DNA from 2 places in the Halomonas sp. AOP25-F1-15 genome. Region 1 is predicted to be linked to the other one. Evidence: predicted binding sites of a transcription regulator. Region 1 holds the regulator's gene; the other holds the start of a gene.
What was found. The regulator sigma-54, encoded in region 1, starts transcription at its own class of promoters, with help from an activator protein. The targets are predictions, from matches to a motif close to TGGCACNNNNNTTGCTNT.
Positions count from the first base shown of each region.

Region 2: a site for sigma-54 is predicted at 4,081-4,098, ahead of ACT3TF_RS04420 (sugar phosphorylase). Genes of this name have one in related genera too.

Region 1 is NZ_JBQSXV010000002.1:483,874-490,815, reverse strand. It holds gene lptC (LPS export ABC transporter periplasmic protein LptC) at 1-452, shown strand, start outside; gene lptA (lipopolysaccharide transport periplasmic protein LptA) at 464-967, shown strand; gene lptB (LPS export ABC transporter ATP-binding protein) at 979-1,728, shown strand; gene ACT3TF_RS05545 (RNA polymerase factor sigma-54) at 1,852-3,264, shown strand; gene hpf (ribosome hibernation-promoting factor, HPF/YfiA family) at 3,424-3,732, shown strand; gene ACT3TF_RS05535 (PTS sugar transporter subunit IIA) at 3,737-4,207, shown strand; gene rapZ (RNase adapter RapZ) at 4,270-5,202, shown strand; gene ACT3TF_RS05525 (HPr family phosphocarrier protein) at 5,248-5,517, shown strand; gene pmbA (metalloprotease PmbA) at 5,531-6,871, opposite strand.
Region 2 is NZ_JBQSXV010000002.1:223,039-229,980, forward strand. It holds gene ACT3TF_RS04405 (HAD-IIB family hydrolase) at 1-204, shown strand, start outside; gene ACT3TF_RS04410 (glycosyl transferase) at 226-1,446, shown strand; gene dsbG (thiol:disulfide interchange protein DsbG) at 1,485-2,234, opposite strand; gene ACT3TF_RS04420 (sugar phosphorylase) at 2,282-4,048, opposite strand; gene nrdR (transcriptional regulator NrdR) at 4,182-4,685, shown strand; gene ribD (bifunctional diaminohydroxyphosphoribosylaminopyrimidine deaminase/5-amino-6-(5-phosphoribosylamino)uracil reductase RibD) at 4,682-5,848, shown strand; gene ribBA (bifunctional 3,4-dihydroxy-2-butanone-4-phosphate synthase/GTP cyclohydrolase II) at 5,906-6,942, shown strand, end outside.

The sequences.
Region 1 (6,942 bases):
AGGCCCAAGAGCCAGGGCACGTCCTGGAGGATGCTGAAATCACTCTGTTTGGCGACAACGGTAACGTCTTGCAGTCATTAAAAACACCGCGCCTCATCCATACGCCGCAAAGCGGGGAAACCTGGTCTGAGAGCCCTCAGGCCACCCTGTATGACAGCGATGAGCGCCAGTGGCTAGCCAGTGCCGATGTGGGCACGCTTAATACCAATACGCAGTCCCTCGTTATGTCCGGCTCCGCGCGACTTATTGCGCCAGACGAAGGATGGCAGCTGGATACTGAAGAACTGCACTATGATGGCCTCACTCAACATGCATGGAGCGAGGCACCGGTATTACTGCAACAGCCGCCCCAGCAAATGAATGCTTCACATATGGATGTATGGTTAAACGATAGCCAGGTCCGCTTATCTGACGGTGTGCGCGGCACTCATCCACCGGCCACACAACGCTAACAGGAGTCGCCATGAAAGCACTTATCTACACCGCCCTTTTTGCGCTTGCCGTGCCGCTATCCGCGGCAGCCCAAACCAGCTCGTCTTCACAACAGGCCCCCGTGGAGGTCGAAGCCGACCGCCTAGATCTTGATCAGCGCGCGGGCACCGCCGTCTACACCGGGGATGTCAATATTCGCCAGGGCGAAATGCAGCTGCGCGGCGAACGAGTGGAAATTCAACGCAATGAGGCGGGCGAGCTTTCACGGGCAACGTCGACCGGTGAGCGTGCTTATTTGCGCCATCAGGCCGAAGGGCAAGAAGGCCCGACGGAAGGCTGGGCTCGGCGGATTATTTATCACGTCGCCGAACGCCGAGTGGAGCTCGTTGATCAAGCTGAATTGACACAGCAGGACGACAAATTTACCGGAGGTCGGCTTGAATATTTCATCGACCGTGAAGTGATTCAAGCGCGCTCAGACGTTGAAGGTAGCGAGCCGCAGCGTATACGCATGACTATTCAGCCTGAACAATAGAGAGTCTATCGATGGCAACTGCTGACAATGCGCCGATAAAAACACTATATGCCCACCACTTGGCAAAAAGTTACAAACGCCGCCGAGTGGTTAAAGATATTAACTTGGAAATCTCCCAAGGCAGCGTCGTTGGCTTACTCGGCCCTAACGGCGCGGGCAAAACCACGTCGTTTTATATGATTGTCGGGCTGGTCAAATCTGACGCCGGCAAAGTGGGTATTGACGACTTAGATTTAACTCGTGCTCCGATGCATGAGCGCGCAGCGGCAGGCATTGGCTACCTGCCCCAAGAAGCGTCTATTTTTCGCAAATTATCGGTTGCCGATAACATTATGGCGATATTAGAAACGCGCAAAGAGCTCGACCGCCCAGGTCGCGAAGAGCGCCTGGAGGCTCTGCTTGAAGATTTCCATATCACCCATATTCGCGACAACCTAGGCATGAGCCTCTCAGGGGGAGAGCGTCGCCGTGTAGAAATTGCCCGCTCGCTAGCGACCGAACCCGCCTTCATCTTGCTAGATGAGCCCTTTGCCGGGGTTGACCCCATTTCAGTGGGCGAGATTAAAACCATCATTCGCGCGCTGAAACAGCGCCACATTGGCGTTCTGATTACCGACCATAACGTCCGTGAAACGCTGGACATTTGCGATATCGCTTATATTGTCGGCGATGGCCATATCATCGCCAGCGGCCCCCCGGCATCTATCCTCACTAACCAGCAAGTCAGGGATGTTTATCTGGGCGCAGATTTTCGTCTGTAGGCTTATTTTTGCCCATAAATCCCGCCTTATAACGCTTTAACTACCAATGGCATGCTTATTGCACTTGCACCCAGCTCCCACTCGCACTAGGGTAAAGCATTCCGATTAACGAGTGGTTCTCAAATGGTCATGAAAGCTTCTCTTCAACTGCGCATTGGGACACAGCTGACCATGACACCTCAGCTGCAGCAGGCTATCGCCCTGCTGCAGCTATCGACTCTGGATCTTCGTCAGGAAATTCAGCAGGCCTTAGATGCCAACCCCATGCTGGAACAGGAAGATGAGTTCGGTGAAGAGGCCGTAAGCGAGCCTAAAGAGGAGGAGTGGTCAGAGAGCATTCCCACCGAGCTTTCCGTTGATAGCGACTGGTCGGACACCTATCAAGACATTGGCGGCACTGGCAGCAGCAGCGAGGGCCCTGATTTTGAGCGCCAGGCTGCCGAACAGAGCCTTCATGGCCACCTATTGTGGCAACTCGCCATGACCGATTTTAGTGTGCGTGAACAGCTGGTTTCCGAGAGCCTCATTGATGCACTAGATGCCAACGGCTATTTGACCCAGCCGCTTAATGATATTCGTGAAGGGCTACGCGCCCAGGGCATTGATAGCCTTAGCCAGCGCGAAGTCGAAACGACATTATTAAAACTGCAGCAATTCGAGCCCACCGGTATTTTTGCCCGCGACCTGCGTGAATGCTTGATGCTGCAGCTCGCCGCCCTGCCAGATGATACGCCACTGCTAGTGCCTGCTCGTAGGCTAGTGCGTCAGTTTCTTGAAGCGCTCAGCAAAGATGACATGCGCTTACTCAAGCGACGCTTAGGACTCGATGACGAGCAGCTAGCCGATGTCATCCAGCTAATTCGCAGCCTAGATCCACGCCCAGGCAGCGCTTATGGCGTGACCAACGACAGCTACATCACGCCCGACCTGGTGGTGCGTCATGATAATGAAGGCTGGCATTTAGAGCTCAATCAGGACGCCCTGCCTCGGTTAAGAATCCAACCTGATTACGCCAGCCTGATAAAGCGTGCGGACAAAAGTCAGGATAATCAGTTTTTGAAAGAACACCTGCAGGAAGCGCGCTGGTTAATTAAAAGCCTTTCGAGTCGTAACGACACGCTGCTGCGAGTGGGCCGTGAAATCATTACCCGTCAAATCGGCTTTCTCGAACATGGCGAAGAATCCATGAAACCGCTGATTTTGGCCGATATAGCCGCAGCCGTTGAAATGCATGAATCAACGATTTCACGGGTGACAACGCAGAAATATATTCATACGCCGCGTGGCGTGTTCGAGCTGAAATACTTTTTCTCTAGCCAAGTGAGTGGCCAGGATGGCGACAGCCACTCCAGTACCGCGATCCGCGCCCGCCTGAAAAAGCTGGTTCACGAAGAAGCGCCCAGCAAACCGCTTTCTGATAGCCGCTTAGTGACATTATTAGAAGAAGGTGGCATTCAAGTTGCAAGGCGTACGGTAGCCAAATATCGTGAAGCCATGGGCATTCCCTCTTCCAGTGAGCGGCGCCGTTTGCGCTAGGATCTGCCAGGTTGCAGCGAAACTCTCGACAAGGGCTTTGCAACGGGGCAAAAAGGGTTACAATCAAAAGGGCTACATATCTAAGTACTAAGTACAGTCCCTAAGTACGGTTCCTAAGCACGGTTCCTAAGTACAGTCCGATAGATAAGGAGTACGTCAATGCAAGTAAATATCACTGGTCATCACGTAGAACTGACTGACGCCTTGCGTGACTATGTTAATGAAAAGCTTGAACGTGTTGAGCGTCATTACGACAATATAACCACTGTGCAGGTCACCCTATCGGTGGAGAAAGAACGCCAACAGGCAGCCTGCACACTGCATGCAGCAGGCGCTGACTTACATGCAGAAGCCCTAGACAGTGATATGTATGCCGCTATCGATGCGCTAGCGGACAAAATTGATCGTCAACTCGTTAAACATAAGGAAAAAGCACAAGCTCGCGCCCAAGGCGCAGGTGTGCGTTAATTCAATGACGTTGGAAACCATACTCCCCCCAGAGCGCGTTCTTTTCGACGTCCCTGGGGGCAGCAAAAAAAGGGTGCTGGAATTTTTCAGCACCTTTATCGCCCAAAATACGCCCAGTTTAGATAGCCAAGAAGTGTTCAGTCGCTTAATCGGCCGAGAACGCTTAGGTAGCACAGGGATTGGTAACGGCGTGGCTATTCCACATGCCCGCAGCCCTCACTGCTCTACGCCTATTGCTGGTTTTTTAAAACTCTCAGAAGCGATTGATTTTGATGCTATCGACGGCGACCCCGTTGATCTAGTGTTTGTGCTGCTCGTACCGGAACAAGCGGATGACACACACCTCTCTTTGCTAGGCCAAGTAGCCACCATCATGAATGATGCGGATACTCGCCAGCGGCTACGCAAAGCAGGCAGTCAGCGCGAACTACTCGACCTCATTACAGCTAAAATTCGTGAGCATTCAGCGGATTAAGCGACAATCAATGACCATCAAGTCCCTATTTAAGCCGTTGGATTAACGCGAAGAGAAACTCTATGCAACTGGTCATCATTAGCGGTCGTTCTGGGTCTGGCAAATCTATCGCCTTACAGGCGTTGGAAGACCTAGGCTACTACGCGATTGATAACCTTCCCGTCATGCTGCTGGGGTCACTGGTCGACGAATTACGCGACCAGAGTGATCGTACCCATCTGGCGGTCAGCATTGATGCACGCAACTTACCGGGGGCTCTTGAACGCCTGCCCTCGCTATTACAAGAGTTGCGCCAGCGCACCATTGATTTCCAAGTTATCTACCTAACCACTGATGCCCGAATTCTTCTAGAGCGTTACTCCGCCACACGCCGCCGACATCCGTTGACGCGCAATAGTGAAATGACCCTTGAAGAGGCTATCAATAAAGAAGAAGAGACCCTGCATGACATACGTGATCTAGCCGATCTATTGATCGACACATCGCGACTGTCAGTACACGACCTACGCCGCCGGATTACTGACCAGGTGGCTCACCAGCAGTGCGACCAGTTGACGTTGACGTTTGAATCGTTCGGTTATAAGCGTGGGGTACCCTTGGATGCTGACCTCGTCTTCGACGTGCGCTGCCTGCCCAATCCTTACTGGGACCCAACGCTGCGACAATCGACAGGCCGTGACGCCAACATCGTTGCCTTCTTAAAAGGCTATCCCGTTGTGGATGCCATGAGTAACGATATCCAGGCATGGCTTGAGCGCTGGTTACCGGCTTATCAGAATAGCCAACGTAGCTACATGACCGTTGCTATTGGCTGCACCGGTGGTCAACATCGCTCTGTCTATATGGTGGAGCAGCTAGCAAAAAGCTTAGCGGCTCGTGTGGGCGAAGTTCAATTGCGCCACCGAGAGCTAGGCCTGCAATATACGCTGAGCGAACAGCCCCCAACGCCGTTGACCAGTCTCTCCTCGACCAGCGATCAATTACCAACGACTTAAGCACGTCTATTGATTAATGACACCACTCGGCGAAAAGGAACCAGGGTGCCAGAAAGAACACTCACACTCACCAATCAACGCGGACTACATGCCCGCGCGGCGACGAAACTAGTTAAATGCGGCCAACAGTTCACGGCTAATATACGTGTCTATAAGCAGCAGCAGGCTGCCGATGCCGCTAATATTATGTCGTTATTAATGCTCGCCGCCCCGTGCGGTACTGAGCTAGCTATACACGCCGAGGGCGACGACGCAGAACAGGCGCTTGATGCGATTCAAGCGCTGTTCGAGGCTCGCTTTGAGGAAGATCAGTAGCCATTTACGCCGATTAGTTACCGGCTACTGTCATCGCATCAATCAACCAGCTACCCGTGTGCACGCTGCCACGGGTATCGGTATCATCACCAATGCCCACTAGGCCCGCGAACATCCGCTCCAGATTACCAGCGATCGTAAACTCTTCGATCGGGTATTGAACCTTACCGTTCTCGACCCAAAAGCCGGCCGCCCCACGGGAGTAATCGCCGGTAACGCCATTAACGCCCTGGCCCATCAGCTCCGTCACCCAAATACCTTTCCCCATCTCTTGCAGCAGTGCTTCGCGAGGCTTCAGCGGTGCTGTCAGGCGTACATTGCGCGCCCCACCAGCATTGCCCGTGGTCTGCATACCCATCCGCCTAGCGCTGTAGGAAGACAGCATATAGCTTTCGATACGCCCCTCATCGATAAAGCGATTATTGCGCGTTTGCACCCCTTCGCCATCAAACGGTGAGCTCGCGGTAGCGCCCACTTCCATGGGTCGCTCTTCAAGGCTAAACCAGTCAGGAAAGAGCACAGTACCAAGCCGATCACATAAAAAAGATGACTGGCGATACAACGCTCCACCGGCGATACCGCCCAACAAATGCCCGATCAAACCACCGGATAACGACGGATCAAACAGCACTGGAAAGGTCCCCGTGGGCGGACGCTGAGCACCCAGCCTACGCAGCGTGCGTGCGGCGGCTTCACGCCCCACGTCAGCGGGGTCACGCAGTGCTCTGGGATCACGCGCAGAGGTATAGTCGTAGTCACGCTGCATGCCGCCGTCATCTTGAGCAATCAGCATGCATGATAGTGAATGGCTACTGCCTTTTTGAGTGCCTAAAAAACCATGGCTATTGGCATAAACGCGCACCCCTTCACCGCTGGACAGCGAGGCACCATCCGACTGAGAAATACCTTCCACGTCACGCCCCGCCTGCTCGCAGGCAAGCGCTAATTCAATCGCTTCATCCGTGGTAAGCGCCCAAGGATAGTGCACTTTCAAATCGGGCAGCTCGCTTGCCATCAGCGCCGCATCGGCTAGCCCTGCGGCGGGATCTTCACCGGTATATCGAGCAATCGCCAACGCTTTCTCTACGGCGGCCTGAATCGACGCGCTGCTGGCATCTGTAGATGAAGCGCTACCCTTACGCTGTCCTACGTAAAGCGTCACGGCAATACCCTGGTCTCGGGATAGCTCAACCGTCTCAACTTCGCCCAGACGCACGCTCACGCCTATACCCTGATCCACGCTTGCGCCCACTTCGGCGGCATCTGCGCCCATACGTTTTGCCAACGCTAGCGCCTCTTCGGCCCGCGCGGTGAGTAGCGACTGCTGCGCGGATGCATCAAATGCCTGTGCCATATGGCCTCCTTTTTCGCCGAATCTCTCTCAATAGAATGTCTTTGGCGAATCAATGTTGTACTCGCAGCTGG
Region 2 (6,942 bases), 260 kb from region 1:
CCCAACGATGTCACGATGCTGGAAGCCGTCGATCAAGCTGTGGTTATTCGTGGCTGTCATGATTTGATCGTTGAGCCCAATAGCCTGTCGTTATATCGCACGCAAGCAGCAGGGCCGGCTGGCTGGGCTGAGGGGGTGGCCCATTTTTGGGGGCGAGACGAACGCCGTTTAGTCGCGGCAACAACATGTGATGCCGTTATTTAACCTACTCAGGAAGGCAAACATATGAGCGACTTTCATCAAAACGGCATTATTACTGATTTTCACAACCTCACTCGACGCCCAGTAGAGGCGTTAGAGCAGGAGCTATGCCAATTTTCACGTCGACGCCCAATGGGATTAATCCTGCCTTCGTTATTTTCGGAATTGGAAGGAACCGCATTGTCGGCGATTGTTGATGAGTTAGTGAAAGTGCCTTATCTCAATGAGATTGTAATCGGCCTGGATCGGGCTGATCGTGAGCAGTTTTTACATGCCAAGGAGTTTTTCTCTCGCCTGCCTCAACATACGCGTATTTTGTGGAATGATGGCCCACGATTACGTGCCTTGGATGCGGAGCTAGAAGAGCATGGGTTGGGTGCGTTAGAACCAGGCAAAGGGCGCAATGTGTGGTACTGCGCAGGCTATGTATTGGCGTCTGGGCGGTCATCGGTGGTCGGGCTACACGATTGCGATATTTTGACCTACGAGCGGAGTTTGCTGGCGCGTTTAATGTATCCGGTCGCTCATCCGAATTTTAACTATCGTTTTTGTAAAGGCTACTATCCGCGTATTGCAGAGGGGAAATTGAATGGCCGCGTCTCACGGCTATTAGTGACGCCGCTGTTGCGGGCGTTAAAAATCGTCTGTGGGCCGCTGCCTTACCTGGACTATTTGGATAGCTTTCGCTACCCGCTCTCGGGTGAGTTCGCTATGCGTAGTGACGTGTTGGAAGGCATTCGTATACCTGCAGACTGGGGACTGGAAATCGGCGTTTTGTCTGAGTTACAGCGCAACTACTCCCTGCGTCAACTATGCCAAGTGGATATTGCTGATGCCTATGATCACAAGCATCAGCCGATCAGCGAAGATGATCCTGATGGCGGTTTAAATCGCATGAGCCTGGATATTTCAAAAGCGCTTTATCGCAAATTGGCGACCCAGGGCATTACCTTTAGCAGTGAAGACTTTCGTACCCTCAAAGCAACCTATTACCGGTTCGCATTAGATTTAATTGAGGCCTACGATCACGATGCGACGATGAATGGCTTAAGCCTAGATCGGCATACTGAAGAGCAGGCCGTTGAGCTGTTCGCCAGCAATCTACTCGAAGCGGGCAATCTGTTTATGGATAACCCGCGTGAGCGACCTTTTATTCCTAGCTGGAACCGTGTTCAGGCGGCTGTGCCTAGCCTGCTGGCGCGCATGCACGAAGCGGTAGAGCTGGATAATCAGGGGGAAGTATAGTCTCTGGCCAAGTGCCACGCTCATCATGAACGTGGTACTTAAGGCGTTTCGCTGCCCATCATGTCGACCAGCTGTTCATCGTTAGGCAGGCCTTGAATGCGGTCAATGCGAACGGTGCCGTTTTCCGTTTCACGCTGGAAGGCACTGGTTGGCGTTGCGTATAATCCTAGCTCTTCAAACAGCTGATTATTGGCATATACCTGTTCTTCGATATCCCGTGGCTGGGCGCTTGCTTCAACGCTTTGCTGACCACTTTCATGTGCCTTCAGCGTGGCAGCGGGATCGTCGGCACCTAAAATAGCGGCGGCTTTACCCGGGCTGTCAGGGGCTAAAATGCCCACCATGATATGGCGCAACTGCACATCGCCGGCTTCTACCCAGGGGCGAGCGTTTTGCCAGAACTGGCGGCAGTAGGGGCAGTTGGCATCGGTGAAAACGTAAATCACGCGGGGGGCGTTAGTGTCACCGTCTTGAATCCAGTGGCTCTGTGCTAATAACTGCCAAGTTTGTGCTTCTAGCGGTGCGCGTACATGTTCATCCAGCTGCGCATCAGTGAGGTCATTGCCTTCACTATCCATTAGCGTGCCGACAATGACGTGTTCCCCGTCAGGGGTTAAGTAGGCAGCCATTTCCTGGCCCTGCCTCGTCACGCCATAGCCGCGTAAATCGCCCGGCGAATCAAACTGCCCGTGGATCTCGAAGCCTTGGTCAGCGAGAGACTGTATCGGTGCAGGAAGGTCGTCGGCATAGCCAATAGCTGTGCTTCCAAGCCCTGCAAGTAATAACATGCCACTGATGATGGGTTGGTAATGTAAGCGCACGTTTGGTTATATCCTTAGTTGTAGGCTACTAGCCAGCGTACCGCATAAGGAGAAAGAGCGCCCTCAACATTCCAGGGATTATCGAGATCAAGTGCTTGCCAAGTATGCCTACCTAGCGCCTGTATGATGGCATCACCGCCATTTTCTAGCGCAAACGGCGTATCGGTCACGTTATACAGCGCTAGCAGGCGCCGCCCATCCGCAAGCGGGCCACGTTCCACGGCGAGCAGCTCAGGCGCGGATGCCAAGGTTCGCTGTGCGGCAGTAGGGTGAAAGCAGGGCTCTTGGCGGCGCTGACCCAGCAGCCGACTTAAGGCGTGAAAAACATCGTGGGTGGGCGTGGAGGGGCTGTCTAGCAGTAGATCAAGTTCGCTACGCTGCCAGCGGCGACGGTTAATCGAGCGCAAGCGGCCGCTGCGTTCCACGCCTTCTACATCGTTGAGCGTGCCCGTTAGTGTGTGGATATACAGCGCAGGAATCCCTTGTAAGCTCAGCATAATCGCTTGGCTGCATATAAACCGGGCTATCTGCCAAGGGTCAGGGCCACGGCGGGTGCCGCGCATGGCTTCGAACCAGGTAATATTAATCTCATAGGGCGTATCGCTGCCATCAGGATTGCTGCGCATGCTGACAAAGCCACCAAAACGATGCATGAGTTCCAACAGTGCATCACGTTCATGATCAGGCAGTAGCCCTTCCAGCGGACGTACGCCAATGCCGTCGTGGCTAGCGGTAAAGTTCAGGTAAGTGCAGTGATCGGGGAGGATGGGTAGGCTCGTTAGCCATGTTTGCAGCGTATGGGTCTCGCCCCGAGTTAAGGTGTGTAGCAATAACGGCGGTAACGCAAACTGGTAAACCATATGCGCCTCATCGGGCTCGCCTTCGGGGAGTCGTTCCAGCCCGAAATAGCTGATGTTCTCCTGATGAGGAACGTTGGTTTCGGTAACGAGTAGCGTGCCGGGGGCGACGTGATCCACTATGGCCCGTAGTAGGCGCACCACGGTATGCGTTTCTGGCAAATGAATACACGCGGTACCCAGCCGCTTCCATAAGAAGGCCACCGCATCCAAGCGCACAATCCGCGTGCCTTGCTCCAGGTAGAACAGCAAAATACCCACGAATTCTAACAGCACGTCCGGGTTTTCAAAATTCAGATCAAGCTGGTCTTCGGAAAATGTTGCCCACAGATAGCGCGTGCCGCGACGGGTTGATATTGGCACTAGCAGAGGGCTGCTACGGGGGCGCACTACCTGAGACACATCGGTACTGGGATCAACGTCAATAAAGTAGTCGCGGCCGGGCAGGCTACCGCTAAGATAATCTACGCACCACAGCGATTCTCGCGAGACGTGATTGAGCACTAAATCGGCCATCAAATCATAATGGCTGGCGAGCTCGCGAATATGTGACCAGTCGCCCAGGTCAGTATTGACTTCCCGGTAGTGGATGACGGAGAAGCCGTCGTCACTGCTCCACGGGAAAAAAGGCAGTACGTGCACTCCGCTGATACGCTCGCCTAACCGCGCCTGGAGAAAGTCGCTGAGCACGGCCAACGGTGGCAGGTCTTCCTCAATAATAGAGTCGCCATAGCTGATCACCCACTGATCTTTCTCGCTCCAAGATGGTGCATTCTTAGGTTTAATGTCGATGCCCGTAAACGAAAATGGGGCAAGTGACAGGAAGTGGGTAATATGCTGGTTTAAACGACGCTGGACCTCGCAAGCTCTAGGGCCGTAAAGATGGCTGAGGTAGTCGTGGACGGTCTGCTCAAAGGGGGGCATGACGGACTCCTGATAAACAATCTGCTACAAACGCTGCAGCTTGTGTGCCAAATCGCTACAATGCGAGGTAGATACCGCGTTTAAACGCTAACTCGTGGGCCCGCTGACACGAGCTGACAATAGGTTGACCGCCATGCATTGCCCTTTTTGTGGTGCAAACGATACTCGAGTGACCGATTCGCGGTTAGTAGCCGATGGCGACCAAGTACGCCGTCGGCGCCAGTGTGCGAGTTGCCAAGAGCGATTTACCACCTACGAAACGGCTGAACTCGTTATGCCGCGGGTAGTGAAATCCGACGGTTCGCGAGAAAGCTTTAATGAGGCCAAACTGCGGGCCGGTATACTGCGTGCGCTAGAGAAGCGTCCGGTCAGCGCAGAAGCCATTGAAGCGGCGGTGGAGCGCATTCGTCAAACCCTGCGCGCGCGGGGTGATCGCGAAGTCAACGCCCGCGATATCGGTGAGTCAGTCATGCTGGCGCTGAAAACGCTGGATCATGTGGCCTATATCCGTTTCGCCTCGGTATACCGTAAGTTTCAAGATTTGGACGAGTTTCGCGCGGAGATTGATCGGTTGTCTCAAGAGCCATCTCAAGAGCCATCCTCTAAGCCCAGCGACGGCAGCGAGCCGTTGAAATGAGTGCCGTTTTTAGTCAAGCCGATCACCGCTATATGGCGCGGGCGCTACAGCTGGCAAATAAAGGGCTTTACACGACCGATCCTAATCCGCGGGTTGGCTGTGTGATCGTTAAAGATGAACAGGTCGTTGGCGAAGGTTTTCATCTGCGTGCCGGAGAACCCCACGCGGAAATCCATGCCTTAAACGCCGCAGGTAAACGTGCCCAAGGCGCGACGGCATATGTGACGTTGGAGCCCTGTTCGCACACCGGTCGCACAGGACCCTGCGCCCAGGCGCTCGTGGTGGCCAACGTGGCCCGCGTCGTTGTTGCGATGGTCGATCCCAATCCTCAGGTCAGTGGCCAAGGTCTACAGCGATTAGAAGCGGCAGGCATTGACGTCGCGGTGGGTTTGCTAGAGAGCGAAGCGCGCGCGTTGAATCCTGGTTTTATTGCCCGAATGACAGCTCAGCGGCCCTTTGTGCGCTTGAAGATGGCGATGAGTTTAGATGGCCGTACGGCGATGGGGTCAGGGGAGTCGCAGTGGATTACCGGGCCAGAGGCGCGCTGCCAAGTGCAGCGACTGCGCGCGCGGTCTAGCGCGATATTGAGTGGCGTTGAGTCGATGATTATGGACGACCCGCGACTTACGCTTCGCGCTGAACAGCTCCAGCTCGATAATGCTGACGACGTGGTTCGTCGGCAGCCTCTACGGGTTATTTTAGACACTCGACTGCGCTTGCCATTAGCCGCAGCCTGTTTGAACGAACCCGGGCGCACCCTGGTGATCACCACGCCAGAGCACTTGGCTGAAAAGCGCGAACGGCTAACTCAGGCGGGCGCTGAGGTTCACGTATTGCCAGCCGGTAGCGACGGCCGTATCGACCTCGCTTTAATGCTGCAGTGGCTAGCTGAAAATGAACAGATTAATGAACTGCTGGTAGAAACTGGCGCGACGCTCGCGGGGGCCATGCTTGATGCTGAGCTGGTCGACGAGCTGCAGCTGTTTGTGGCGCCGACCCTGTTAGGAGGTGAAGCGCGGCCACTGTTTGCGCTGCCCGGGCTTTCCCGTATGGCCGATCAGCGGCGTTTAACCATTCATGATATGCGGGCGGTGGGGCGCGACTGGCGCATTATCGCTTCCCCTCAGCCGACTAGCGCCAGTGACGATACCAAGGTACCCTGACGCGCGAAATCGCAGCAAACGCGAGCACCTTTCGCGACAACATTTTTTGGAGATTCCATGGCGCACTCCTCCTCTAGGGGGCTATCCCCTATCGCTGAGCTGGTGGACGATATCCGCCAAGGCAAAATGGTGATTCTCATGGACGATGAGGATCGCGAAAACGAAGGTGATATCATTATGGCCGCCGAAAAGGTGCAGGCCGAGCATATCAACTTCATGGCCCGTTTTGCCTGCGGTCTTATCTGTATGCCAATGACACGAGCCCGCTGCGAGCAACTTAATTTGCCGCTAATGGTGCGCGATAACGGCTCTGGTTTTGGCACCAAGTTTACGCTTTCGATTGAAGCGACTGAAGGCGTCACTACCGGCATTTCCGCTGCCGATCGTGCGCGTACCGTACAGGCCGCCGTGGCCACGCATGCCAAACCGTCCGATATTGTTCAGCCGGGGCATATTTTTCCGCTGATGGCCGAACCGGGAGGCGTGCTGCGTCGTGCAGGGCACACAGAAGCCGCCTGTGACTTAGCGGCGCTGGCGGGATTTGACCCCAGCGGCGTCATCTGTGAAATCATGAATGATGACGGCAGTATGGCGCGCCGCCCAGAGCTTGAAGCGTTTGCTGAGAAACACGATATTAAAATCGGTACGATTGCAGACTTGATCCATTATCGTATCGTCAATGAGCAGACCGTCGATCATATTGAAGCGTCTTCTGTGACGACTTCTCACGGTGATCTTGAGTTGCATGTATTCCGTGATCGCATTCAGGGCGCTCATCATTTGGCGCTAGTGAATGGCCAGCCTAGCGCCGAGGAGGTCACCACGGTTCGCGTGCATCTGACCGATACGCTACGCGATGTGATGGGATTGATGAAAGGTGAGCAGTGCCGCTGGGATGCGCACGGCGCACTGGAAGAGATTGCCGGCTCAGCACCCGGCGTATTTGTGTTGATCGATGACGGAAGGCCGCATCAGGATTTGAAGGATCAGTTGGATATTTTTCTTGATCGCGTTCGCCAGCCGCGTACCAGCGACTCCGACGGCGCCGGCAATTACTTAACTATCGGCACTGGCTCGCAAATACTGCGCTATTT